4 regions of the Pseudomonas sp. ZL2 genome follow, and region 1 is predicted to be linked to each of the others. Evidence: predicted binding sites of a transcription regulator. Region 1 holds the regulator's gene; each other region holds the start of a gene.
What was found. Region 1 encodes FliA, which starts transcription of late flagellar genes. Its sites were predicted from a motif close to CTAAAGTTTNNNNNNNNNNNGCCGNTAA; they were not measured.
Positions count from the first base shown of each region.

Region 1 (5,918 bases):
AGTCAGCGAGGAGAACATCAGCACCGGGGTCGGGCAACGCTGCATGATGTGACGCACGGCGGTGATGCCATCCATCATGGGCATTTCGTAGTCCATGGTGATGACATCGGGCTTGAGCGACAGCGCTTGGTCGATCGCTTCCTTGCCGTTGGTCGCGGTACCGACGACCTGGATAGTCGGGTCCGCTGAAAGAATTTCCGAGACACGGCGGCGGAAGAAACCGGAATCATCCACCACCAGGACCTTGACTGCCATAAACACTCCATTAGGGGGCGCGGCGTAACGCCGCGCCACCAGAATCAAATACGCCGGGCGGCGTAACGCTTGAGCATGCTCGGTACGTCGAGGATCAGCGCAATGCGCCCGTCACCGGTGATGGTGGCGCCCGACATGCCCGGGGTGCCCTGGAGCATCTTGCCCAGCGGCTTGATGACCACTTCTTCCTGGCCTACCAGTTGATCGACGACGAAGCCGATCCGCTGGGTACCGACCGAAAGGATCACCACATGGCCTTCGCGCTGCTCTTCATGAGCGGCGGAGCTGACCAGCCAGCGCTTGAGGTAGAACAGCGGCAAGGCCTTGTCACGCACGATCACCACTTCCTGGCCGTCGACCACGTTGGTGCGCGACAGGTCGAGGTGGAAAATCTCGTTGACGTTGACCAGCGGGAAGGCGAACGCCTGGTTGCCAAGCATGACCATCAGGGTCGGCATGATCGCCAGGGTCAGTGGCACCTTGATGACGATCTTCGAGCCCAGGCCCTTGGTCGAGTAGATGTTGATCGAGCCGTTGAGCTGGGAAATCTTGGTTTTCACCACGTCCATACCCACGCCACGCCCGGACACATCGGAAATCTCGGTCTTGGTCGAGAAGCCCGGGGCGAAGATCAGGTTGTAGCACTCGGTCTCGCTCAGGCGATCGGCCGCGTCCTTGTCCATCACTCCGCGCTTGACCGCGATGGCGCGCAACACGTCGGCGTCCATGCCCTTGCCGTCATCGGAGATCGACAGCAGGATATGGTCGCCTTCCTGTTCGGCCGAGAGCACCACCTTGCCGCCACGGGACTTGCCCGAGGCCTCGCGCTCTTCCGGGGTCTCGACACCATGGTCGACGGCGTTGCGCACCAAGTGCACCAGCGGGTCGGCCAGGGCTTCGACCAGGTTCTTGTCGAGGTCGGTCTCTTCACCGACCAGTTCCAGGTTGATTTCTTTCTTCAGCTGCCGGGCCAGGTCGCGAACCAGGCGCGGGAAGCGCCCGAAGACCTTCTTGATCGGCTGCATGCGGGTTTTCATCACCGCGGTCTGCAGGTCGGCCGTCACCACGTCGAGGTTCGACACAGCCTTGGACATGGCCTCATCGCCACTGTTCAGGCCCAGGCGCACCAGGCGGTTACGCACCAGCACCAGCTCGCCGACCATGTTCATGATCTCGTCGAGACGTGCGGTATCGACCCGTACGGTGGTCTCGGTTTCGCTGGCCGGGTGCTTCTCGGCAGCCGGTGCGGCCTGGCGCGCAGGCGCCGCTGCCGCAGCCTTTGCCGCCGGGGCGGGCGCGGCGGCAGGAGCAGCGGCCTTGGCGGCAGGTGCCGGCGCAGGCTTGACCGCAGCTTTGGCTGGCGCTGCGGTGGCGGCAGGCGCTGCAGTGACAACGGCATCCGGGACGAACTTGCCCTTGCCGTGCAGCTCGTCGAGCAGCGCTTCGAACTCGTGCTCGGAGATATGATCGCCGCCTGCCGCAGGCGCAACGGCCTCGGCAGGTGCACTCGCGGCGCCCGGCAGTGCATCGACGGCAAAGTTACCCTTGCCGTGCAACTGATCGAGCAGTGCTTCGAACTCATCGTCGGTGATGTCACCACTGGCGTCACCGCCTGCGGCGGCTGCAACGGGCGCTTCAGCTGCGGCACCGAGGCTGTCGGCGGCGAACTGGCCCTTGCCGTGCAACTGGTCGAGCAGCGACTCGAACTCGGCGTCGGTGATTTCGTCACTGGCCGGCTCGGTCACCTGGGCCTCGGCTTCGGCCTTGACCGCATTGAGCGAATCGAGCAGCTGTTCGAATTCGGTATCGGTGATATCCGCTTCGGCCTCGGCCGCTGGCGTTTCAACCACCTCCGGTTCAGGTGCAGCAACCTCGTCTTCCCCGGCAGGCTCGGCCAGGCGCGACAGCGCCGCCAGCAGCTCAGGGGTGGCCGGGGTGATATCGGTGCGCTCGCGCACCTGGCCGAACATGCTGTTGACCGTGTCCAGGGCTTCCAGGACCACGTCCATCAGTTCGGCATCAACGCGCCGGGCACCCTTGCGCAGGATGTCGAACACGTTTTCGGCGATATGGCAGCACTCCACCAGCTCGTTGAGCTGGAGGAAGCCGGCGCCCCCTTTTACAGTGTGAAAACCGCGAAAAATTGCATTGAGCAAATCGGCATCATCCGGACGGCTTTCCAGCTCGACCAGTTGCTCGGACAGTTGCTCAAGAATTTCGCCGGCTTCTACCAGGAAATCCTGAAGGATTTCTTCATCGGCGCCGAAGCTCATTAAACGTGCTCCCTAAAAACCCAGACTGGACAGCAGATCGTCGACATCGTCCTGACCGGACACGACGTCTTCACGCTTATCGGCATGAATCTGCGGACCTTCACCCCGAGTCGGATGTTTTTCTTGATCTTTTTCAGCGCGCAGCTGCTGGTGGTCATGTTCGATACCGGCAAAGCGGTCGACCTGGCTTGCCATCAGCACGAGCTTGAGCAGATTGCTTTCTACTTCGGTAACCAGCGTCGTGACGCGCTTGATCACCTGGCCGGTCAGGTCTTGGTAGTCCTGAGCCAGAAGGATGTCATTGAGGTGCCCGGCGACCTTGCGGCTGCCCTCCTCGCTGCGTGTCAGGAAACTGTCGACACGCTTGGCCAGCTCACGGAATTCCGGTGCCGCCACTTCGCGGCGCATGAAACGCTGCCAGTCGACGCTCAACGCCTTGGCCTCGTCGCTCAATTCATTGAGTACCGGCGTGCTGGCTTCGACCAGGTCCATGGTGCGGTTGGCCGCGCCCTCGGTCAGCTTGACCACGTAGGACAGGCGTTCGGTGGCATCGGTAATCTGCGACACTTCCTCGGCCTGCGGCATGTGCGGGTCGATCTGGAAGCTGACGATCGCGCTGTGCAACTCGCGGGTGAGTTTGCCGACTTCCTGGTACAGGCCTAGGTCACGGGTCTGGTTCAGCTGATGGATCAGTTGCACCGCATCGCCGAACTTGCCTCGTTCCAGGCTGTCGACCAGTTCCTTGGCGTGTTTCTTGAGTGTCGACTCAAACTCGCCCAAGGATGATTGTGTTTGCTCCATAGCGCCCCCGTGGCGTACCTCAGCTATTGACGCGCTCGAAGATCTTTTCGATCTTTTCTTTCAGCACCTGGGCGGTAAATGGCTTGACCACGTAGCCGTTGACCCCGGCCTGGGCAGCTTCGATGATCTGCTCGCGCTTGGCTTCGGCAGTCACCATCAGCACCGGCAGGTGTTTCAGGCGCTCGTCGGCACGCACTTTGCGCAGCAGGTCGATACCGGACATGCCGGGCATGTTCCAGTCGGTCACCAAAAAGTCGAAATGACCGCTTTCAAGCATTGGCAGCGCGGTGTTGCCGTCGTCGGCTTCCTGGGTGTTGGTAAAGCCCAGATCACGCAACAGGTTCTTGATGATCCGCCGCATCGTCGAAAAGTCGTCCACGATGAGGATTTTCATGTCTTTGTTCAATTAGACCTCCAAGCAGTCTTTAACGCGTTCAGCGCGGAACGCGCATTCAATCAATTCGGCATTACATTTCACGACTGCATCGAACCGGTGTTCAACGCGCCCGCCATTCCCCCAGGCGACCACGCAAACGTGCCGCGCACTGGCTGTGCAACTGGCTGACACGCGACTCACTCACCCCCAGGACCTCACCGATCTCCTTGAGGTTGAGTTCTTCGTCGTAGTACAGCGCCAGGACCAGACGCTCGCGTTCCGGCAGGTTGGCGATGGCATCGGCCAAGGCTGCCTGAAAACGCTCGTCTTCCAGATCGCGCGAAGGCTCGAGCTGGGCACTGGCACCGTCCTCGTGCAGCCCTTCATGTTCGCCGTCCTGCAGCAGGTCGTCGAAACTGAACAGGCGGCTGCCGAGGGTGTCATTCAAAATCCCGTAATAATCATCGAGACTCAATTGAAGTTCGGCAGCAACCTCGTGATCTTTAGCGTCACGGCCGGTTTTTGCTTCAATTGCTCGAATCGCGTCACTGACCATGCGGGTATTGCGGTGTACCGAACGCGGCGCCCAGTCGCCCTTGCGCACTTCATCGAGCATGGCGCCGCGGATGCGGATACCGGCATAGGTCTCGAAGCTCGCACCCTTGCTCGCGTCGTACTTGTTGGAGACTTCGAGCAGGCCGATCATTCCGGCCTGGATCAGGTCCTCCACCTGCACACTGGCCGGCAAACGCGCCAGCAAGTGGTAGGCGATGCGCTTGACCAGCGGCGCATAACGCTCGATCAACTCGTACTGGGCATCACGCGAGGCCTTGCTGTACATCCGATAACCGCTGGCGTTCATAGCACCGGACCCGCGCTCGTCGGTTGCACCAGGCGCTCGACAAAAAACTCCAGGTGACCCCGTGGGTTGGCAGGCAGCGGCCAGGTATCGACCTTCTGGGCAATGGCCTTGAATGCCAGCGCGCACTTGGAACGCGGAAAGGCTTCATAGACCGCTCGCTGCTTCTGCACCGCCTTGCGCACACATTCGTCGTAAGGCACCGCACCGACGTATTGTAAGGCGACATCGAGGAAGCGATCAGTGACCTTGGTCAACTTGGCGAACAGGTTGCGCCCTTCCTGAGGGCTCTGGGCCATGTTCGCCAGGACGCGAAAGCGGTTCATGCCGTAATCGCGGTTGAGCAACTTGATCAGCGCGTAGGCGTCGGTGATCGAGGTGGGCTCGTCGCACACCACCAGCAGCACTTCCTGGGCGGCGCGGACAAAACTGACTACCGAGTCACCGATACCCGCAGCGGTGTCGATCACCAGCACATCGAGGTTGTCGCCGATCTCGCTGAAAGCCTGGATCAGGCCGGCGTGCTGGGCTGGAGCCAGGTGCACCATGCTTTGCGTGCCCGAGGCCGCCGGCACGATGCGCACACCACCGGGGCCTTGCAGCAGCACATCGCGCAGCTCGCAACGGCCCTCGATGACGTCGGCCAGGGTGCGCTTGGGCGTCAGGCCCAGCAGCACGTCAACGTTGGCCAGGCCCAGATCGGCGTCCAGCAGCATGACCCGACGGCCAAGCTCAGCCAGCGCCAATGACAGGTTCACTGACACGTTAGTCTTGCCAACGCCACCTTTGCCGCCGGTCACGGCGATCACCTGTACGGGATGCATGCTACCCATGTTTGTTCTTTACCTTGTCTTACTTAGACCGAGGCCACATGACTGGGCTGCGCTTTCAACACCTGAAAAATGCCTGGCAGACCATTGATGTAGGTACTTTGCAACGTATTCAAGTTCACCTCAGCCCACGCGTTTGCCGGAGCTGTGGTAGAGATCAGCGAACATGTCGGCCATGGCCTCTTCGCTGGGCTCGTCCTGCACCTGCACGCTCACTGCGCGGCTGACCAACTGGTGCCGGCGCGGCAGATGCAGGTCGTCAGGAATGCGCGGGCCATCGGTAAGATAGGCCACCGGCAGTTCGTGACTGATTGCCAGGCTCAACACCTCGCCGAGGCTGGCGGTTTCATCTAGCTTGGTCAGGATGCAACCGGCCAGACCACAACGTTTGTAGCTGTGATAGGCGGCGGTGAGCACCTGCTTCTGGCTGGTGGTTGCCAGCACCAGGTAATTCTTGGCCTGAATCCCGCGCCCGGCAAGGGTTTCCAGTTGCATGCGCAGCGCCGGGTCGCTGGCCTGCAGGC
Region 1 is NZ_JBGOGX010000051.1:15,242-21,159, reverse strand. Features, by position in the region: gene ABM562_RS23460 (protein-glutamate methylesterase/protein-glutamine glutaminase) at 1-255, opposite strand, end outside; gene ABM562_RS23455 (chemotaxis protein CheA) at 300-2,528, opposite strand; gene ABM562_RS23450 (protein phosphatase CheZ) at 2,541-3,329, opposite strand; gene ABM562_RS23445 (chemotaxis response regulator CheY) at 3,349-3,723, opposite strand; gene fliA (RNA polymerase sigma factor FliA) at 3,827-4,567, opposite strand; gene fleN (flagellar synthesis regulator FleN) at 4,564-5,397, opposite strand; gene flhF (flagellar biosynthesis protein FlhF) at 5,518-5,918, opposite strand, start outside.

Region 2 (5,918 bases), on a different contig from region 1:
AGGTCGGCCCCAGGGTCGAATCCGACGCGGGTGAACCGGCGTCGCCCAGGGCACCGGCAGTACCGACGATGCACACGGTCGCTACGGGATCGAAGCCCAGTTGCACGCACAGCGGCACGAAGATCGCCGCCAGGATCGGCACGGTGGAGAACGACGAACCGATGCCCATGGTCACCAGCAGCCCCACCAGCAGCATCAGCAGTGCACCGATGCCTTTACTGTGATTGATCCAGGCCGCCGAGGCCTCGACCAGGGTCTTGACCTCACCAGTGGCTTTCATCACCTCGGCAAAGCCCGAGGCGGCGATCATGATGAAGCCGATCATGGCCATCATCTTCATGCCTTCGGTGAACAGGTCGTCGGTGTCTTTCCAGCGCACGATGCCCGACACCGAGAAGATCAGAAAGCCGGCCATGGCGCCGATGATCATCGAGTCCAGCCACAACTGGATGATGAACGCCGCCGCAATGGCGAAGCCCGCTACCAGCAGGGTCAGCGGGTTGTAGCTCACGGCCACCTGCTCGACCTGCTCGATTTTCTCCAGGTCATACACGCGCTTCTTGCGATAACTGATGAACACCGCCACCAGCAAACCGAAGAGCATGCCCGCCGCCGGGATGGCCATGGCATGGGTGACGTTGACGCCACTGACATCCACGCCGCTGCGGCTGACACTGCCCAGCAGGATCTGGTTGAGAAATATGTTGCCAAAGCCCACCGGCAGGAAGATGTACGGGGTGATCAGGCCGAAGGTCATCACACAGGCCACCAAGCGCCGGTCGATCTGCAGCTTGGTCAGCACATACAGCAGCGGCGGCACCAGCAACGGAATGAAGGCGATATGGATCGGCAGGATGTTCTGCGACGAAATTGCCACCACCAACAGCAGGCCGATCAGCAGCCATTTGACCTTGCCGCCGTTGCTGTGCCCCTGCCGGTCGATCATGGCCAAGGCACGATCAGCCAGGGCATGGGCCATGCCCGACTTGGCGATGGCCACGGCGAAGGCGCCGAGCAGAGCATAGGACAACGCCACCGTGGCACCGCCACCCAGCCCGCCGTTGAAGGCCTTGAGCGTGCCTTCGATGCCCAGGCCGCCGACCAGCCCACCCGCCAGGGCACCCACGATCAGGGCAATCACCACATGCACGCGGGACAGGCTCAATACCAGCATGATGCCGACCGCGGCAATTACTGCATTCATTCTGTGACCTCTAGAAACCAGACAAAAAGCGACCGATCCGGCGACAGACTGCTCGGGAGCAGTGGCCGAACGACAGGTATTTTTATGGAGGGCGCACACTCTGAAGCAGACCCCCGCGCTTGTCAAAAAAACGGGATTTCGCGCCTGCGACAATCAGTCGCTTCCGTGACCGAAAACGACGCATTTCAATTGAACGTTTGAATAAAGAAAACGGCATCGCAGCCGATATAGTCGGCAGCCTCAATCTTTCAGGATCAAAGGACTTCGCCATGTCGTTCAGACAACTTTCCATTCAGTGGAAGATCACCCTGCTGGCCGGCCTGTGCCTGGCCGGCATCGTTACCCTGCTGGTGGGACTCTCGCTGTACCGCATGGAGCACAGCACGCAACTGGTCAAGGCCAGCAGCATGCAGATGCTCACTGAAGCGGCCCAGGGACGCATCGAGTCCCAGGGTGAAGTCCAGGCCTTGAACATCCGTCGCCAGTTCATGGATGCCTACCAGTACGGTGCCGGCTTCTCCCGCCAGGTACTGTTCCTTCGCGAGCAGGCCGAGAAGCGCTTCCTCGATGCCTTCGACCTGCGCGAAGACATGACCCGCCAGGTGCGCGCCGCGCTGCAGGCCAACCCCGACCTGCTCGGCCTGTCGCTGGTGTTCGAGCCTAACGCGCTGGACAACAAGGACTCGCTGTTCGTCGACCAGAAAGAACTGGGCAGCAACGAGAAAGGCCGCTTTGCCCTGTACTGGTCGCAACCGACCCCGGGCCAGTTGACCTCAATGGCGCTGCCTGAGCGCGACATGAACGACACCAGCATCGGCCCCAGCGGCGAGCCGGCCAACACCTGGTCGGTGTGCCCGCGCACGACCCGCAAGGTCTGTGTGATCGAGCCCTACTTCTATGAAATCAACGGCCAGCAGGTGCTGATGACCAGCATCGTGTTCCCGCTGATGGCGGCCGACAAGGTCATCGCCACCCTGTCCATCGACATCAACCTCAACAGCCTGCAGGCCATGAGCCAACAGGCCAGCCGCAACCTTTACCAGGGCCAGACCCAGGTCGGCATTCTCAGCCCCGTGGGCCTGCTGGCCGGTTACAGCCCGGACGCCAGCAAGCTGGCCCAGCGCTTTGACCAGGTCGACATGGAAAAAGGCGCCGAGCTGATCCGCTTGCTCGGCGATAGCACTCCGCTGCACAGCATCCACCACAACCAGCGCCTGAAAGTGCTGGCCTCGTTCGCGCCGATCCCCGGCGGCAAACCCTGGGGCGTGCTGCTCGATGTGCCGGAAAGCGCCCTGACCGGCCCGGCCGAAGCCCTCAAGCAAGAGCTCGACCAGCGCAACACCAGCGGCACCCTGATGGAGCTGGGCCTGGGCCTGCTGGCGGCTATCGTCGGCCTGCTGCTAATCTGGCTGATGGCGCGCACCGTGACCCGGCCGATCCTCGGCGTCGCGGCCATGCTCAAGGACATCGCCAGCGGCGAAGGCGACCTGACCCGCCGCCTGACCTACGACAAGCGCGATGAACTGGGTGAGCTGGCCGGCTGGTTCAACCGCTTCCTCGACAAGCTGCAGCCGACCATTGCCGAAGTCAAACGCTCGGTCCAGGCCGCCCGTGACACTGCCGATCAGTCCTCGGCCATTGCCACCCAGACCAGTGCCGGCATGGAGCAGCAGTATCGCCAGGTTGACCAGGTGGCCACCGCCTCCCATGAAATGAGCGCCACCGCCCAGGACGTCGCCCGCAGCGCAGCGCAAGCCGCCCAGGCAGCCCGTGACGCCGACCAGGCCACCCGCCAGGGCCTGGCCGTGATCGACCGCACCACCAGCAGCATCGACACCCTGGCCGCCGACATGAGTACCGCCATGGGCCAGGTCGAAGGTTTGGCCGAGAACAGCGAGAAGATCGGTTCGGTGCTGGAAGTGATCCGCTCGATCGCCGAGCAGACCAACCTGCTGGCCCTCAACGCCGCCATCGAAGCCGCCCGTGCCGGTGAAGCCGGTCGTGGTTTTGCCGTGGTGGCCGACGAGGTCCGCAACCTGGCCCGCCGCACCCAGGAATCGGTGGAAGAAACCCGCCAGGTCATCGAACAGCTGCAGGCCGGTACCCGTGAAGTGGTCGGCGCCATGGACAGCAGCCATCGCCAGGCCCAGGGCAGCGTCGAGCAGGTCAGCCAGGCGGTCACGGCCCTGCAGCAGATCGGCGATGCGGTCACGGTGATCAGCGACATGAACCTGCAGATCGCCAGCGCCGCCGAAGAGCAGAGCGCGGTGGCCGAAGAGATCAACAGCAACGTGGCGACCATTCGTGACGTCACCGAGTCGCTGTCGGAACAGGCCAACGAATCGGCGCGGGTCAGCCAGTCGCTCAACAGCCTGGCCAACCAGCAGCAGGGGCTGATGGATCAGTTCCGGGTGTAACCCCGTGGGAGCTGGCTTGCCAGCGATCGAGCGCAAAGCGCTCGCTGGTGGAGCCTCATGCAGGCCTCATCGCTGGCAAGCCAGCTCCCACAAAAACCTGCCGGCTCTCCTCTACTACACTTGCCAGACTCCCTACCCTGCGAGCGAGGCACAATGAAGCCGATCACTACCCTGCTGGCCAGCGCTCTCCTTGCGCTGGCTCTGATACCCTCCAGCCACGCCGCCGACAACTCCACGCCCATCCACTTCGGTGACATCACCTGGGAAAGCGGCAGCCTCACCACCGAGATCCTGCGGCTGATCGTCGAGAAAGGCTACGGCTACCCCACCGACACCCTGCCCGGCAGCACCGTGAGCATGGAAGTGGCCCTGGCCCGTAACGACATCCAGGTCATCGGCGAAGAATGGGCCGGTCGCAGCCCCGCCTGGATCAAGGCCGAGCAGGCCGGCCAGGTGTTCAGCATCGGCGATACGGTGAAGAATGCCGATGAGGGCTGGTATGTGCCGGCGTACGTGATCAAGGATCTGGCGCCGAATCTGCGCTCGGTGGCCGACCTCAAACAGTACAAGGCCGTGTTCAAGGACCCCGAATCCCCCGACAAGGGCCGCTTCCTCAACAGCCCCAGCGGCTGGACTTCCGAGACCGTCAACAGCCAGAAGCTCAAGGCCTACGGCCTGCACAATGACTACGTGAACTTTCGCAGTGGCTCGGGCGCCGCACTCGATGCCGAAATCACCTCGGCCATACGCCGTGGCAAACCGGTGCTGTTCTACTACTGGAGCCCTACCCCGCTGATGGGGCGTTTCGACCTGGTACGCCTTGAGGAACCGCCGTTCAATGCCGAGGCCTGGCAGACCCTGACCGACGCCAGCCATCCGCACCCGCAAGGCACGCGTTCACTGCCGGCAAAATTGTCCATTGGTGTTTCGGCGCCATTCAAAAAGGATTATCCGGAACTGGTCGAGTTCTTCGCCAAGGTCGACCTGCCTATCGACACCCTCAACAAGACCCTGGCGCAGATGAGCGAAAAGCGCGAGGCGCCCAAGGAGGCAGCGCTCAGGTTCATGCGCGATAACCCGAACATCTGGAAAGCCTGGCTACCCGCCGAGATCGCGGGCAAGGTCGAGGCGAGCCTGTGAGTGGAGGCTTCCCCGAAGCGCTGCACTTCTCCTTTGCCGACGCCGTTAACCGCTTCGTTGATTGGCTGGTACTGGCTTACGGCGATCAATTGCGCAATGTCTCCGATGGCCTGCTGCAGGTACTGGTCGGCCTGGAAAACCTGCTACGCCTGACGCCTTGGTGGCTGTTGCTGGTGATCGTCGCACTGATGACCTGGCACGCCAGCCGCAGTGTCGTCCGTGCCCTGGTGCTCAGCGGCCTGTTGTTTCTGATCGGCGTGGTCGGCTTGTGGGACAAGCTCCTGCAAACCTGTGCGCTGGTGCTGGTGAGCACCGGCCTGTGCGTACTGATCGGCATCCCGGTGGGCGTCCTGCTGGCCAGCCGGCCCTTGGCGCGCAAGCTGCTGATGCCGGTGCTCGACGTCATGCAGACCCTGCCCAGCTTCGTCTACCTGATCCCGGTGTTGATGCTGTTCGGCCTAGGCAAGGTGCCGGCCATCTTCGCCACCCTGATCTATGCCCTGCCGCCCTTGATCCGCCTGACCGAACTGGGCCTGAGCCAGATCGACCCGAGCCTGACCCAGGCGGCTCACGGCCTGGGGGCCAGTCGCTGGCAGCGACTGCGGCGGGTGCAACTGCCGCTGGCGATGCCGAGCATCATGGCCGGGCTCAACCAGTCGGTGATGATGGCGCTGTCGATGGTGGTGGTCGCTTCGATGATTGGCGCGCGCGGGTTGGGGGAAGATGTACTGGCGGGGATTCAGACACTCAATGTCGGCAAAGGGGTGGAGGCCGGGTTGGCGATTGTGGCGCTGGCGATGGTGATTGACCGGATTAGTCAGGCGTATGGGCAGGTGCGGCGCGATTAGAATTTGCAGACCTCATCGCGGGGCAAGTCGGATCGCCGCACCGCCGCTCCCACAAAGTCTGTGGGAGCGGGCTTGCCCCGCGATGCTATCTGACCTTGCGCGGTAGCTCGATGCTGACCCGCAAACCACCCAGCGGGCTTTCCAGCAAACGCATCTGCCCGCCCCAGGCCTCGACGATGTCGCGCACGATACCCAGGCCCAGGCCGTGGCCATCGACCTGCTCGTCAAGCCGGGTACCGCGCTCGAGAACTTGTTCACGGGCCGTCTCCGGGATGCCGGGACCGTCGTCGTCGATCCACAGGCAATAGT
Region 2 is NZ_JBGOGX010000023.1:78,472-84,389, forward strand. Features, by position in the region: gene ABM562_RS16915 (Na+/H+ antiporter family protein) at 1-1,204, opposite strand, end outside; gene ABM562_RS16920 (methyl-accepting chemotaxis protein) at 1,474-3,621, shown strand; gene ABM562_RS16925 (ABC transporter substrate-binding protein) at 3,775-4,761, shown strand; gene ABM562_RS16930 (ABC transporter permease) at 4,758-5,609, shown strand; gene ABM562_RS16935 (sensor histidine kinase) at 5,695-5,918, opposite strand, start outside.
Region 2: the regulator FliA is predicted to act here: its motif matches at 1,406-1,433, upstream of ABM562_RS16920 (methyl-accepting chemotaxis protein).

Region 3 (5,918 bases), on a different contig from region 1:
CGCGCCGATGTCGAAGCCGGCTTCATCGAGTTCACCGACCTGCTCGGCACCTGCCGCTTCCGCGACTGCAAACACGACCGCGAGCCCGGTTGCGCCCTGCTCAAGGCCCTCGAAGACGGCCGCGTGCAACAACAGCGGATGAACAGCTATCGCTCGATCATCGCCAGCCTGCCGCAAGACAGCTACTGAAACGCATGAGGCTCGGAAACGAGCCTCAACCCGCTGTTTTGTAGGACCAGCCTGTAGGACTTTTTACCCAAACAAGTAGGGCGCATCTTGTTTGTTGGTCGTACCTTGCTGTCCGGAAGACTTTCGCTGATTGTCACCTTTCAAGATTCGCCGCCATGAAGCGAATCAACCCATGCCCTGCGTATGAAAGGAATCAACCATGACAATTCAGCTTTTGCGCATCGATGCCACTCCCTCCAGCGTGGGAGGGCACTACTGATGCCAGTCTTTATCAGTTATCGCCACAGCGAACGCCTGGACGCCTTCATTATCAATGAACGGCTCAAGCTCGAAGGCATCAGTACCCAACTGGACCTGTTCGACAGTGGGGCACAGCAGACCACCGACGATATCAGCGGCATCATCCGCCGCAACATCAGCCAGTGCACTCATCTGATCGCCGTGCTCGCCCCCGAGACCGCCGATGCCTGGTGGGTACCCTTCCAGCTCGGCGCCGCCACCCTGGTCAACCGCCGGGTAGCCTTCTACCAGTGCGCAGAGGCTACATTGCCGGCGTATCTCGAAAAGTGGCCAACCATGACCAACCGCGAACACATCGACCTGTACGTTCGCGCCTACCATGACGAGCAGACCTTCAAGCGCTCCATTGACAGTGAAGCCTGCGAGGCCAATGCCACCAACCGCTCCAACGCCGACTTCTTCCATGCCGACCTGAAGGCCAAGATCCGCCGCGGCTTCTAGCCTGTAGCGCAAAAAAACGCCCGTGGGCATCGCTGCGCACGGGCGTTTTCACGCAAGCAGGCTTACTGCTTGTTTTCGTCCATCTTCAACACGCCGTCTTCGAAGATGTTCAGCTTCTGACGCAACTCCCGTGGCTGCATCGGCTCGGGCTCGGCCGCCGGGGCCTGCTCTTGCGTTGCACCCGGTGCCGGCGTCGCGGTGCCTGGCTGTGCGGCATCGGGGGCGGCAGGCTGGTTCTGCTCGCCTTCGATGGTGCGCTGGGCCTTCTTGGTCAGGACGATGATGTCGATACGGCGGTTGACCGGATTGAGCGGGTTCTGCCGGTCGAACAACGACGACGATGCATAGCCCACCACCCGCGCCACCTGGGTATCCGGGTAGCCACCGGCGACCAGCGCGCGACGGGCCGCGTTGGCGCGGTTGGCCGACAGCTCCCAGTTGCCGAAGTCACCAGTACCGGCGTACGGCTTGGCATCGGTATGGCCACTGATGCTGATCTTGTTCGGCACCGCCTTGATGGTATCGGCCATCGCCAGCAGGATGTCCTCGAAGTACGGCTGCAAGCGCGCACTGCCAAGGTCGAACATCGGCCGGTTCTCGGCGTCCATGATCTGGATGCGCAGCCCGTCCTGGGTGATCTCGAAGAGAATCTGGTCCTTGAACTTCTGCAGCTGCGGGTTCTCTTCGACCTTGTTCTGCAGCTCCTGCAGCAGCAACTCCAGGCGCTCGCGCTCGACCTGCTCGGCCATGCTCTCGACCTTGTCCTGGTCCAGCTGCAGGCTGGTGTCAGGGGTTGGCTCGGACTTCACTTCCGGGTTAATGGTCTTTTCCGGGGCGAGTTGGGGCGAACCGCCCAGATCGATGATGTAGGGTGTACCGCTTTCGGAGAAACCGATCGGGTCCTTGAAATAGCCGGCAATGGCAATCTTCTGCTCGGGCGTGGCCGTCGACAGCAGCCACAGCACCAGGAAGAACGCCATCATCGCCGTGGCAAAGTCGGCGAAGGCAATCTTCCAGGCGCCACCGTGGTGGCCGTCGCCAAAGCGCTTGATGCGCTTGACGATAATGGGCTGATTATTTTCCATGGCTTAGCGACCGCGAACTGCTTGTTCCAGCTCGGCGAAGCTCGGGCGGTGGGCAGGGAAAAGCACCTTGCGCCCGAATTCCACGGCCAGCGATGGCGGCATGCCCGAGGCCGAAGCCACCAGCGAGGCCTTGATCGCCTCATAGACGTTCAGCTCTTCCTTGGCGTCATGGCGCAAGGACGTGGCCAGCGGGCCGAAGAAACCGTACGCGGCGAGAATACCGAAGAAGGTACCGACCAGCGCTGCACCGACGTGCAGGCCGATGGACTTCTGGTCGCCATCGCCCAGCGAGGCCATGGTCACCACGATCCCCAGTACCGCGGCAACGATACCGAAACCCGGCATGCCGTCGGCGATGCCGTTGACGGCATGGGACGGGTGCTCGAGTTCTTCCTTCATGCTCAGCAGTTCCATGTCGAACAGGCCCTCAAGCTCGTGCGGGGCCATGTTGCCGGTGGACATGATGCGCAGGTAGTCACAGATGAACGCGGTCATGCGTTCATCACCCAGTACCGCCGGATACTTGGCGAAAATCGGGCTGGCAGCGGCGTCTTCGATATCGGCTTCGATCGCCATCATGCCTTCGCGACGGGATTTGTTGAGAATCTCGTAGACCAGGCCCAACACCTCGATATAGAAGGTGTGGGTAAAACGCGTGCCGAACATCTTCAGCGACTTCTTGACTACATGCATGGTCATGTAGCCAGGGTTGGCCTGGAGGAACGCACCGAATGCAGCGCCACCGATAATCAGCACTTCGAAAGGCTGGATCAGGGCCGCAATCTTGCCGTGGGAAAGTACATATCCGCCGAGCACACTCGCGAATACGACGATGATGCCGATAATTTTAGCCATAGATAGAAAGCACTTACTGTCGTGGTCAGGGTCGTGAGCGGAAGTTAAAAAAACTCTTCTTCTACTTATCGGCAGAACTGCGCCAGACTATAGTCAGTCAAGGCGAAAAGCCAGTTCGGCCTACCTCCAGCATGCCTATTGAAACCATCGTGCCAAGTCAAACACCAAAAACACTCGATGCCTGGGTCAAGCTCCTCGACAGCGTACGCTTGCCAGTTCCGCTGGCCAGTTACGAGCGGGTAAAAATCGCCATCGGCGATAGCCGCCGCTCGTTGCGCGACATCGCCGAACTGATGCAGGACAGCCCGGCACTGGTGCTCAGTGTCATGCGTGAGGCCAACCACCACAGCAATACCAGCACCGGCGAGGCAGCCGAGAGCCTGGAGGTCGCGCTCAACCGCCTGGGCCTGGCGCGCACGGCGGAGTTGCTGGAACGCCTGCCGGCCATGCCCGAGGGCGAGATTGCGCCAACCCTGCGTCAGTTGCAGGTTGTCAGCCAGCATGCCAGCCAGCAAGCCAACGGCCTGTTCGCCAGCCGCCTGGCGCGCCTGTGGCAAGAGATTCACTGGGGCAGCCTGTTGTTCCTCTCGCCGCTGTGGCCGCTGGCGCTGACTCATCCCAAGCTCCTTGATGAGTGGGAGCTGCGCGTGGTGCATAGGGGCGAATCGGCACCCAGGGTGGAAATAGAGCTGTTCGGCGTCCGGGTCATGAGCCTGTGCAAGGCCCTGGCCGAACACTGGCGCCTGCCGGATTGGGTAACACGCGGTTACCATTTGCTCCAGGAAGAGCGCCGGTTACTGGCCCAGGCGATCCTCATCGCCCGTGACCAGGACAGCCTGCACCAGCAACAGCGCCTCGACGATCAGCCGAGCTTGCGCCGCTGGTTCAATCAGCCGGCCAATACCGTGCTACTGGCCAACGGCCTGGCCCTGGCCGCGCAGGTGGGCTGGACCAATCCGCACGTGCAGCGCTGGCAATTGCTCACCAGCCTTTACCTGCAAACTCCGCTGGACGACGTGCAGCAACTGGTGCACCAACAAGCCGCGATCAGCGCCCGTCATCACGCCTGCCCAGGCCTGTTCCACCCGGCCGAATCCCTGCTCTGGCCTTGGCATCAGCAACGCCTGCACCAAGGTCAGATCGCCCCTGCGCCCCCTTCGGCTCAAGCCCTGGGTATCTGGCGCAAGCTCTGCGGCGAGTTGCTGGCCGAGCCCAGCCCGTTCAGCAATGCCATCCACCTGACCACCCTTGCCCGCGACGCCCTGATCGCCTGCGGCATGCAGCGGGTGATGCTACTGATGACCGACAAGACCCAGAGCCAGTTGCGGGTCCATCAGATTGCCGGCGTGCCGGCAGATGCCGCCAGCCTGGTGCTGCCCATTGACCAGAGCAAATTGCTGCAACGCTTGTTGAGCAAATCGGCGCAACTGCGCCTGACCCCGGAAAACCACGCCCAGTTCTCGGCCCTGCTGCCGACCAGCCTGCGCGCACTGTTTCGCAGCGAGCACCTGTTGCTGCGCTCATTGTCGAGCAATGGCCGGGGGGTGATGCTGCTGGTCGCCGACCAGGGCGGCAAGCCATTGGCGGACGTCAGCGTGCAAGCCTTCGGCAAAACTGCGCAATGTATCGAGCGGGCCCTGACCGCCTTCAGCAACCGCAGCGCCTGAGCCATGCGCTACAATCGCCCCCTCTGTTCCGCTCTGGAGACTCTGGATGACTGACTTTTCTGGCTTGCCCCTGGTAATCGAGCCGGCTGACCTGCAAGCCCGGCTGGATGCGCCAGAGCTGATCCTGGTCGACCTGACCAGCGTTAACCGCTACGCCAGCGGGCATATTCCCGGTGCACGCTTCGTCGACCCGAAGCGCACGCAACTGGGCCAGCCTCCAGCGCCGGGCCTGTTGCCGGCCAAGGCCGACCTGGAAAAACTGTTTGCCGAGCTCGGCCATAACGCCAATGCGGTCTACGTGGTCTATGACGACGAAGGCGGCGGCTGGGCCGGGCGCTTCATCTGGTTGCTGGATGTCATCGGTCATTGCCGTTACCACTACCTCAACGGTGGCGCTCAGGCGTGGCCGGCGAGCACCCTCAGCACTGAAGTACCGGCCAATGCCAGCGGCACGCTCAACCTGACCCTGCACGAAGAGCCAACGGCCACCCGCGAATACCTGCAAAGCCGCCTCGGCGCCGCCGACCTGGCGATCTGGGACGCGCGCAGCCCGGCTGAGTACCGGGGCGAGAAAGTCCTGGCTGCCAAGGGCGGGCACATTCCCGGCGCAGTCAATTTCGAGTGGACCGCCGGCATGGACATGAACGATGCCCTGCGCATCCGCAAGGACATGCCCGAGATCCTCGAACAGCTCGGCATCAGCAAAGACAAGGAAGTGGTCACCCACTGCCAGACTCATCACCGTTCCGGCTTTACCTACCTGGTGGCCAAGCATCTGGGCTACCCTCGGGTCAAAGCCTATGCCGGATCCTGGGGCGAATGGGGCAACCACCCCGACACCCCTGTCGAAGTTTAAGGAAACCTAATGAAATCCCGCTTGTTCATCATCAGCCAGTACCTGCTGCCTCACCACCTGCTCTCGCGCCTGGCCGGCTGCATCGCCGAATGCCGCGTGCGCTGGTTCAAGAACGCCTTCACCAGCTGGTTCGCCAAGCGCTACCAGGTGGACATGTCCCAGGCCCTGGTCGAAGACGTCACTGCCTACGAGCACTTCAACGCCTTCTTCACCCGTGCCCTCAAGCCGGGTGCGCGTCCGTTGGACGAAACCCCGGGGGCGATCCTCTGCCCGGCCGACGGTGCCGTCAGCCAGCTCGGCCCGATCGAGCACGGCCGCATCTTCCAGGCCAAGGGCCACAGCTTCAGCGCCCTGGAACTGCTGGGCGGCGACCCTGCCAATGCCGCGCCGTTCATGGGTGGCGAGTTCGCTACCATCTACCTGTCGCCCAAGGACTACCACCGCGTGCACATGCCGCTGGCCGGCACCCTGCGCGAGATGATCTACGTGCCGGGCCGGCTGTTCTCGGTCAACCAGACCACTGCC
Region 3 is NZ_JBGOGX010000001.1:174,317-180,234, forward strand. Features, by position in the region: gene rsgA (small ribosomal subunit biogenesis GTPase RsgA) at 1-189, shown strand, start outside; gene ABM562_RS00785 (TIR domain-containing protein) at 448-930, shown strand; gene motB (flagellar motor protein MotB) at 993-2,015, opposite strand; gene motA (flagellar motor stator protein MotA) at 2,019-2,870, opposite strand; gene ABM562_RS00800 (HDOD domain-containing protein) at 3,002-4,537, shown strand; gene ABM562_RS00805 (rhodanese-like domain-containing protein) at 4,584-5,393, shown strand; gene asd (archaetidylserine decarboxylase) at 5,403-5,918, shown strand, end outside.
Region 3: the regulator FliA is predicted to act here: its motif matches at 2,936-2,963, upstream of motA (flagellar motor stator protein MotA).

Region 4 (5,918 bases), on a different contig from region 1:
GCCAACCTTCCCGCAACTGTGGGTTGCCGGTGAGCTGGTCGGCGGTTCCGACATCATGGCCGAAATGTTTGCCAACGGCGAACTGCAGACCCTGATCAAGGAAGCTGCAGCCAAGGCTGAGGCAGCCAAGGCCTGATTCCAGGTTTGGTCAAAAAAAAGCCCCGCAGTGCGGGGTTTTTTTGTGCCTGTAGGGCAGGGCGTTGAACTTACTCGCCCATTTGCGACTGCAGGTAGTTCTCCAGCGTGACCTTGTCGATCAGGCTCAGCTGGGTTTCCAGCCAGTCGATGTGCTCTTCCTCGGCTTCGAGAATGTCTTCGAGCAGCTCACGGCTGCCGAAGTCGCCGACGGTCTCGCAGTGGGCGATGGCGGCCTTGAGGTCGACCAGGCCTTTTTGCTCGATCTTCAGGTCGCACTCAAGCATCTCTTTGGTGTGCTCGCCAATCAGCAACTTGCCCAGGTCCTGGACGTTGGGGATGCCTTCGAGGAACAGAATACGCTTGATCAGTTTGTCAGCGTGTTTCATCTCTTCGATGGATTCTTTGTACTCGTGCTTGCCGAGCTTCTCCAGACCCCAGTCCTCGTACATGCGTGCATGCAGGAAGTATTGGTTGATTGCGACCAGCTCGTTTCCGAGGATCTTGTTGAGATGCTGGATGACGCTAACGTCGCCTTTCATGATGGGGTCCTGCCCTGTAAGTGTGTCTATAAAGGCAAGTCTGAGCCTCGCAACTTCTACTGTCAAACCTAAGTTATTGAATAATAAATGAAAATTAATCGGAATAAGAATGTTTGTGTTCCGCGTTAAACCTCTAACTACTTGAATTACAGGCATAAAAAAACCGGACACTGGGTCCGGTTCTTGGAATTCGCTGAATTATGCTGCAGTAAATTCTACAGGATAGGGCAGGGCAGCCTGGCTGACCTGAAGCTCGGTGAGGGTTTCGCGCACTACCTGCTTGGCCAGGCAGGCACATTTGCCACACTGGCTCGCCACGTTGGTGGCGGTTCTGACTTCCTTGTAGCTGCAGCATCCTTCATAGATCGCATCGCGGATCTGTCCGTCGGTCACACCAACACAAAGACACACATACATAGGGCTGACCATCGCTGGTTAAGGCTCAATGCGAAGAAGCTTAATGTTAATGAGAATGCTTGTCAAAACTCTTTCTGCAAGGCGCGGACTAGAGCGACCAACGGCAGATTGTCGAGCATTCGGACTGAAATTCGGCGAGTCGCGCCGGGCGGTGTATGATGGTCGGCCATTTCGATGCCGGGCCGCTGCATGCTGGCCTGTGCAAGATGATTCCACCCCATCAGGAGATATCGCATGAGCGTACTCGTTGGCAAAAATGCCCCGGACTTCACCGTTCCAGCTGTTCTGGGCAACGGCGAAATCGTCGACAGCTTCAACCTGGCTTCGGCCATCAAGGGCAAGTACGGCCTGGTGTTCTTCTACCCGCTGGACTTCACCTTCGTCTGCCCGTCCGAGCTGATCGCCCTGGACCACCGCATGGCCGAATTCAAGGCGCGCAACGTTGAAGTGATCGCCGTGTCGATCGACTCGCACTTCACCCACAACGCCTGGCGCAACACCCCGATCAATGCCGGCGGCATCGGTCAGGTCCAGTACATCATGGCTGCCGACATGAAGCACGACATCGCCAAGGCCTACGACGTAGAGTCCGAAGGCGGCGTAGCTTTCCGTGGTGCTTTCCTGATCGACGACAAGGGCGTTGTTCGCTCGCAGATCGTCAACGACCTGCCGCTGGGCCGCAACATGGACGAGCTGCTGCGTCTGGTCGACGCCCTGCAATTCCACGAAGAGCACGGCGAAGTCTGCCCTGCCAACTGGAAAAAAGGCGACAAGGGCATGACCGCTTCGCCAGAAGGCGTTGCTGCTTACCTGAGCGAGAACGCTGGCAAGCTGTAATTGCCAGGCATAAAAAAACCGGCCTTGATGGCCGGTTTTTTTATGCCTGAAGGAGCGGGCTTGCCCCGCGATAGCATTCTGCATGCTATATCGCATCGCGAGGCAAGCCCGCTCCAACATCAGTCGTTGAAGTCCTGCCAGCCGCCCATTTCTTTCCAGCGGTTGACGATGCCGCAGAACAGCTCGGCGGTCTTCTCGGTGTCGTAACGCGCCGAGTGCGCCTCACGGCCATCGAAGTCGATGTCGGCGCTCTGGCAGGCCCGCGCCAGTACGGTCTGGCCATAGGCAAGGCCGGCCAGGGTGGCGGTGTCGAAGCTCGAGAACGGATGAAACGGGTTGCGCTTCATGTCGTGGCGGGCCACGGCGGCATTGAGGAAGCCCAGGTCGAAGCTGCTGTTGTGGCCGACCAGGATCGCCCGTTTGCAGCCATTGGCCTTCAGCGCCTTGCGCACGCCACGGAAGATGTCGGTCAGGGCCGACTCCTCGCTGACCGCCATGCGCAGCGGGTGGTCGAGCTTGATCCCGGTGAACTCCAGGGCAGCCTGTTCGATGTTGGCGCCTTCGAACGGCTCGACGCGGAAGAAATAGGTGTGTTCCGGAAACAGGAAGCCTTTTTCGTCCATGCCGATGGTGACCGCGGCGATCTCCAGCAGGGCGTCGGTTGCGCTGTTGAAACCGCCGGTCTCAACATCGACAACTACTGGCAGGTAACCGCGAAAGCGTTCAGCCATTGGGTGGCGCGAACCGCCGCCATGACCTTCCTGGTCGTCTTCGTACTGATCTTCGCTCACGCAGTTTCCTCCAGCAGGCGCCAGCGCAGTTGCTCACCGGCGCGCAGCGGGATAACGGTCTGCTCGCCGAACGGCAAGCTGCTTGGGGCGGTCCAGCTGTCGCGGACCAGGGTAATGCTATCGGTGTTTACCGGCAGGCCGTAGAAGGCCGGGCCGTGCAGGCTGGCGAAGCCTTCGAGCTTGTCCAGCGCATTGCGTTGTTCGAACGCTTCGGCGTACATCTCGATCGCGGCATAGGCGGTGTAGCAACCGGCACAGCCACAGGCGGCTTCCTTGGCGTGCTGGGCGTGCGGAGCCGAGTCGGTGCCGAGAAAGAACTTGCTGCTACCGCTGGTGGCGGCGTCCAGCAAGGCCACCTGGTGGGTATTGCGCTTGAGGATCGGCAGGCAATAGAAGTGCGGACGAATTCCGCCCACCAGCATGTGGTTGCGGTTGTACAGCAGGTGCTGGGCAGTGATGGTCGCGCCAACGTTGGCCGGGGCCTCGTTGACGAACTGCACGGCGTCGCTGGTGGTGATGTGTTCGAACACTACCTTGAGGGTCGGGAAGCGCTCGACCACGCGGCGCAGGTGTTCGTCGATGAACAGCTTTTCGCGGTCGAACACGTCGATTTCGCTGCGGGTCACTTCACCGTGCACCAGCAGTGGCATGCCGACCTCGGCCATGGCTTCGAGCACCGGGAAGATCTTGTCGACGCTGGTTACACCGGAGTCAGAGTTGGTCGTCGCGCCAGCCGGATAGAGCTTGGCGGCGTGGACGAAGCCGGTGGCCTTGGCCGCGCGGATTTCCTCGGGCTGGGTGCGGTCGGTGAGGTACAGCACCATCAGCGGCTCGAAACGGCTGCCGGCAGGGCGTGCGGCGAGGATGCGCTCGCGGTAGGCACCGGCTTCGGCGGCGTTGCGCACCGGTGGTACCAGGTTGGGCATGATGATTGCGCGGGCAAAGGTGCGCGCAACGTCGCCGACGGTATGCGGCAATACAGCGCCATCACGAAGATGGATGTGCCAGTCGTCGGGACGCAGGAGGGTCAGGCGGTCGGACATTGGGGATTCCAGGCGGGTCGAACTCAAGGTGAATGCTACCGGAAAAGCCGGTTACGAGCACTCGCTATCAAGTTTTGCCGCGACCGACCGATAGCGTGCAGGTATACCGTGAAAATCTGTGGAGCCGCCCGTGCGCCAGCGTTATCTAGCCCTGCTCAGTGTGTTTGCCAGCATGCCCGCCATGGCACTCACCTTCCAGACCCGTCTGGAGAACATCGAGTGGAAGGTCGAAGGCGATCAGTTCGAATGTCGGCTGGTTCAACCCATTGCCGATTTCGGTAGCGGCGAGTTTGTCCGCCGTGCCGGTGAACAGCCGACTTTCCAGCTGCGTTCAAGCAGCAATGTACTGGGTGCCGGCTCCGCCACTCTGCTGGCGGCGGCTGCGCCGTGGCAGCCCGGGCGGGGCGATATCAACCTGGGCGCGGTGCGCATGGCCCGCAGCGGTGTGCTTTTTACCAGCTCCCAGGGCCAGGCCAGCCGCCTTATCAACGGTTTGCTCGATGGACGCAGCACCGTGGTGCGCAACGCTGCCGGTGAAGCCGGGCGGACCATGGAAGTGCGGGTGTTGCCGGTCAAGTTCAACAAGGCCTACGGAGATTATCAGGCCTGCGCGGCGAAACTCCTGCCGATGAACTATGACCAGGTGCGCCAGGCGCGGGTCGGCTTTCCGGGCGGTGGTATTGACCTGGATGCCGATGCCCGGGTACGCCTGGACGTGATCCTCGACTTCCTCAAGGCCGACCCGACGGTCAACCACGTCGAGCTCGACGGCCACTCCGACAACAGCGGCAACCGCCTGACCAACCGCGATCTGTCGCGGCGCCGGGCGCTGGCGGTGATGGAGTACCTCAAGGCCCACGGCGTTCCCGAAGAGCAGATCACCGTGCGCTTTCATGGTGAGCGCTATCCGCTGGCGCGCAACAACACCGCGGCCAACCGCGCGCGCAACCGGCGGGTGAACATTCAGCTCGATCGGGTGACGCCTGTCGAAAAAACGGTAGCAAAACCCGTTGAGCCGGCAGCCAAACCGCCGGCCACGCCTGCTGCCGCAGCCGATACTGTCAAGCCCGCAAGCAAGTCCTGAGCTGCGACCGTCCGTCGCGCTCTCGACAGTTCCTGTCGCTTTGTCGTCACAAGCTGTCGCCCCACTGTAAATTTTGTCGCAAGGCCGGTAGAATCGACGGCTTTCCGTACAACCCCGTGGAGTGATGGCATGGCGGACGTAAAAAAGGTCGTACTGGCGTATTCCGGCGGCCTTGATACTTCGGTGATTCTCAAGTGGCTGCAGGATACCTACAACTGTGAAGTGGTGACCTTCACCGCTGACCTGGGACAGGGCGAAGAGGTCGAGCCGGCCCGCGCCAAGGCTCAGGCCATGGGCGTCAAGGAAATCTACATCGATGACCTGCGCGAGGAATTCGTACGCGACTTCGTGTTCCCGATGTTCCGCGCCAACACCGTCTACGAAGGCGAGTACCTGCTGGGTACTTCCATCGCTCGTCCGCTGATCGCCAAGCGCCTGATCGAAATCGCCAACGAGACCGGCGCCGATGCCATCTCCCATGGTGCGACCGGCAAGGGCAACGACCAGGTACGTTTCGAGCTGGGTGCCTACGCGCTCAAGCCAGGCGTCAAGGTCATTGCGCCATGGCGTGAGTGGGACCTGCTGTCCCGTGAAAAACTGATGGACTACGCCGAGAAGCACGGTATCCCGATCGAGCGTCACGGCAAGAAGAAGTCGCCGTACTCGATGGACGCCAACCTGCTGCACATCTCCTACGAGGGTGGTGTACTGGAGGATACCTGGACCGAGCACGAAGAAGACATGTGGCGCTGGACCAAGTCGCCAGAAAACGCCCCGGACGTTCCGACCTACCTGGAACTGACCTACCGCAACGGCGACATCGTTGCCCTGGACGGCGTTGAAATGTCGCCAGCCACCGTACTGGCCACCCTCAACCGCATCGGCGGCGAGAACGGCATCGGTCGTCTGGACATCGTCGAGAACCGTTACGTCGGCATGAAGTCGCGCGGCTGCTACGAAACCCCAGGCGGCACCATCATGCTGCGCGCCCACCGGGCGATCGAGTCGATCACCCTGGACCGCGAAGTCGCTCACCTGAAGGATGAGCTGATGGTCAAGTACGCCAGCT
Region 4 is NZ_JBGOGX010000053.1:36,642-42,559, reverse strand. Features, by position in the region: gene grxD (Grx4 family monothiol glutaredoxin) at 1-136, shown strand, start outside; gene bfr (bacterioferritin) at 207-677, opposite strand; gene ABM562_RS24425 (bacterioferritin-associated ferredoxin) at 876-1,094, opposite strand; gene ABM562_RS24420 (hypothetical protein) at 1,157-1,330, opposite strand; gene ABM562_RS24415 (peroxiredoxin) at 1,329-1,931, shown strand; gene rnt (ribonuclease T) at 2,051-2,662, opposite strand; gene pyrC (dihydroorotase) at 2,719-3,765, opposite strand; gene ABM562_RS24400 (flagellar protein MotY) at 3,896-4,849, shown strand; gene ABM562_RS24395 (argininosuccinate synthase) at 4,979-5,918, shown strand, end outside.
Region 4: the regulator FliA is predicted to act here: its motif matches at 3,832-3,859, upstream of ABM562_RS24400 (flagellar protein MotY).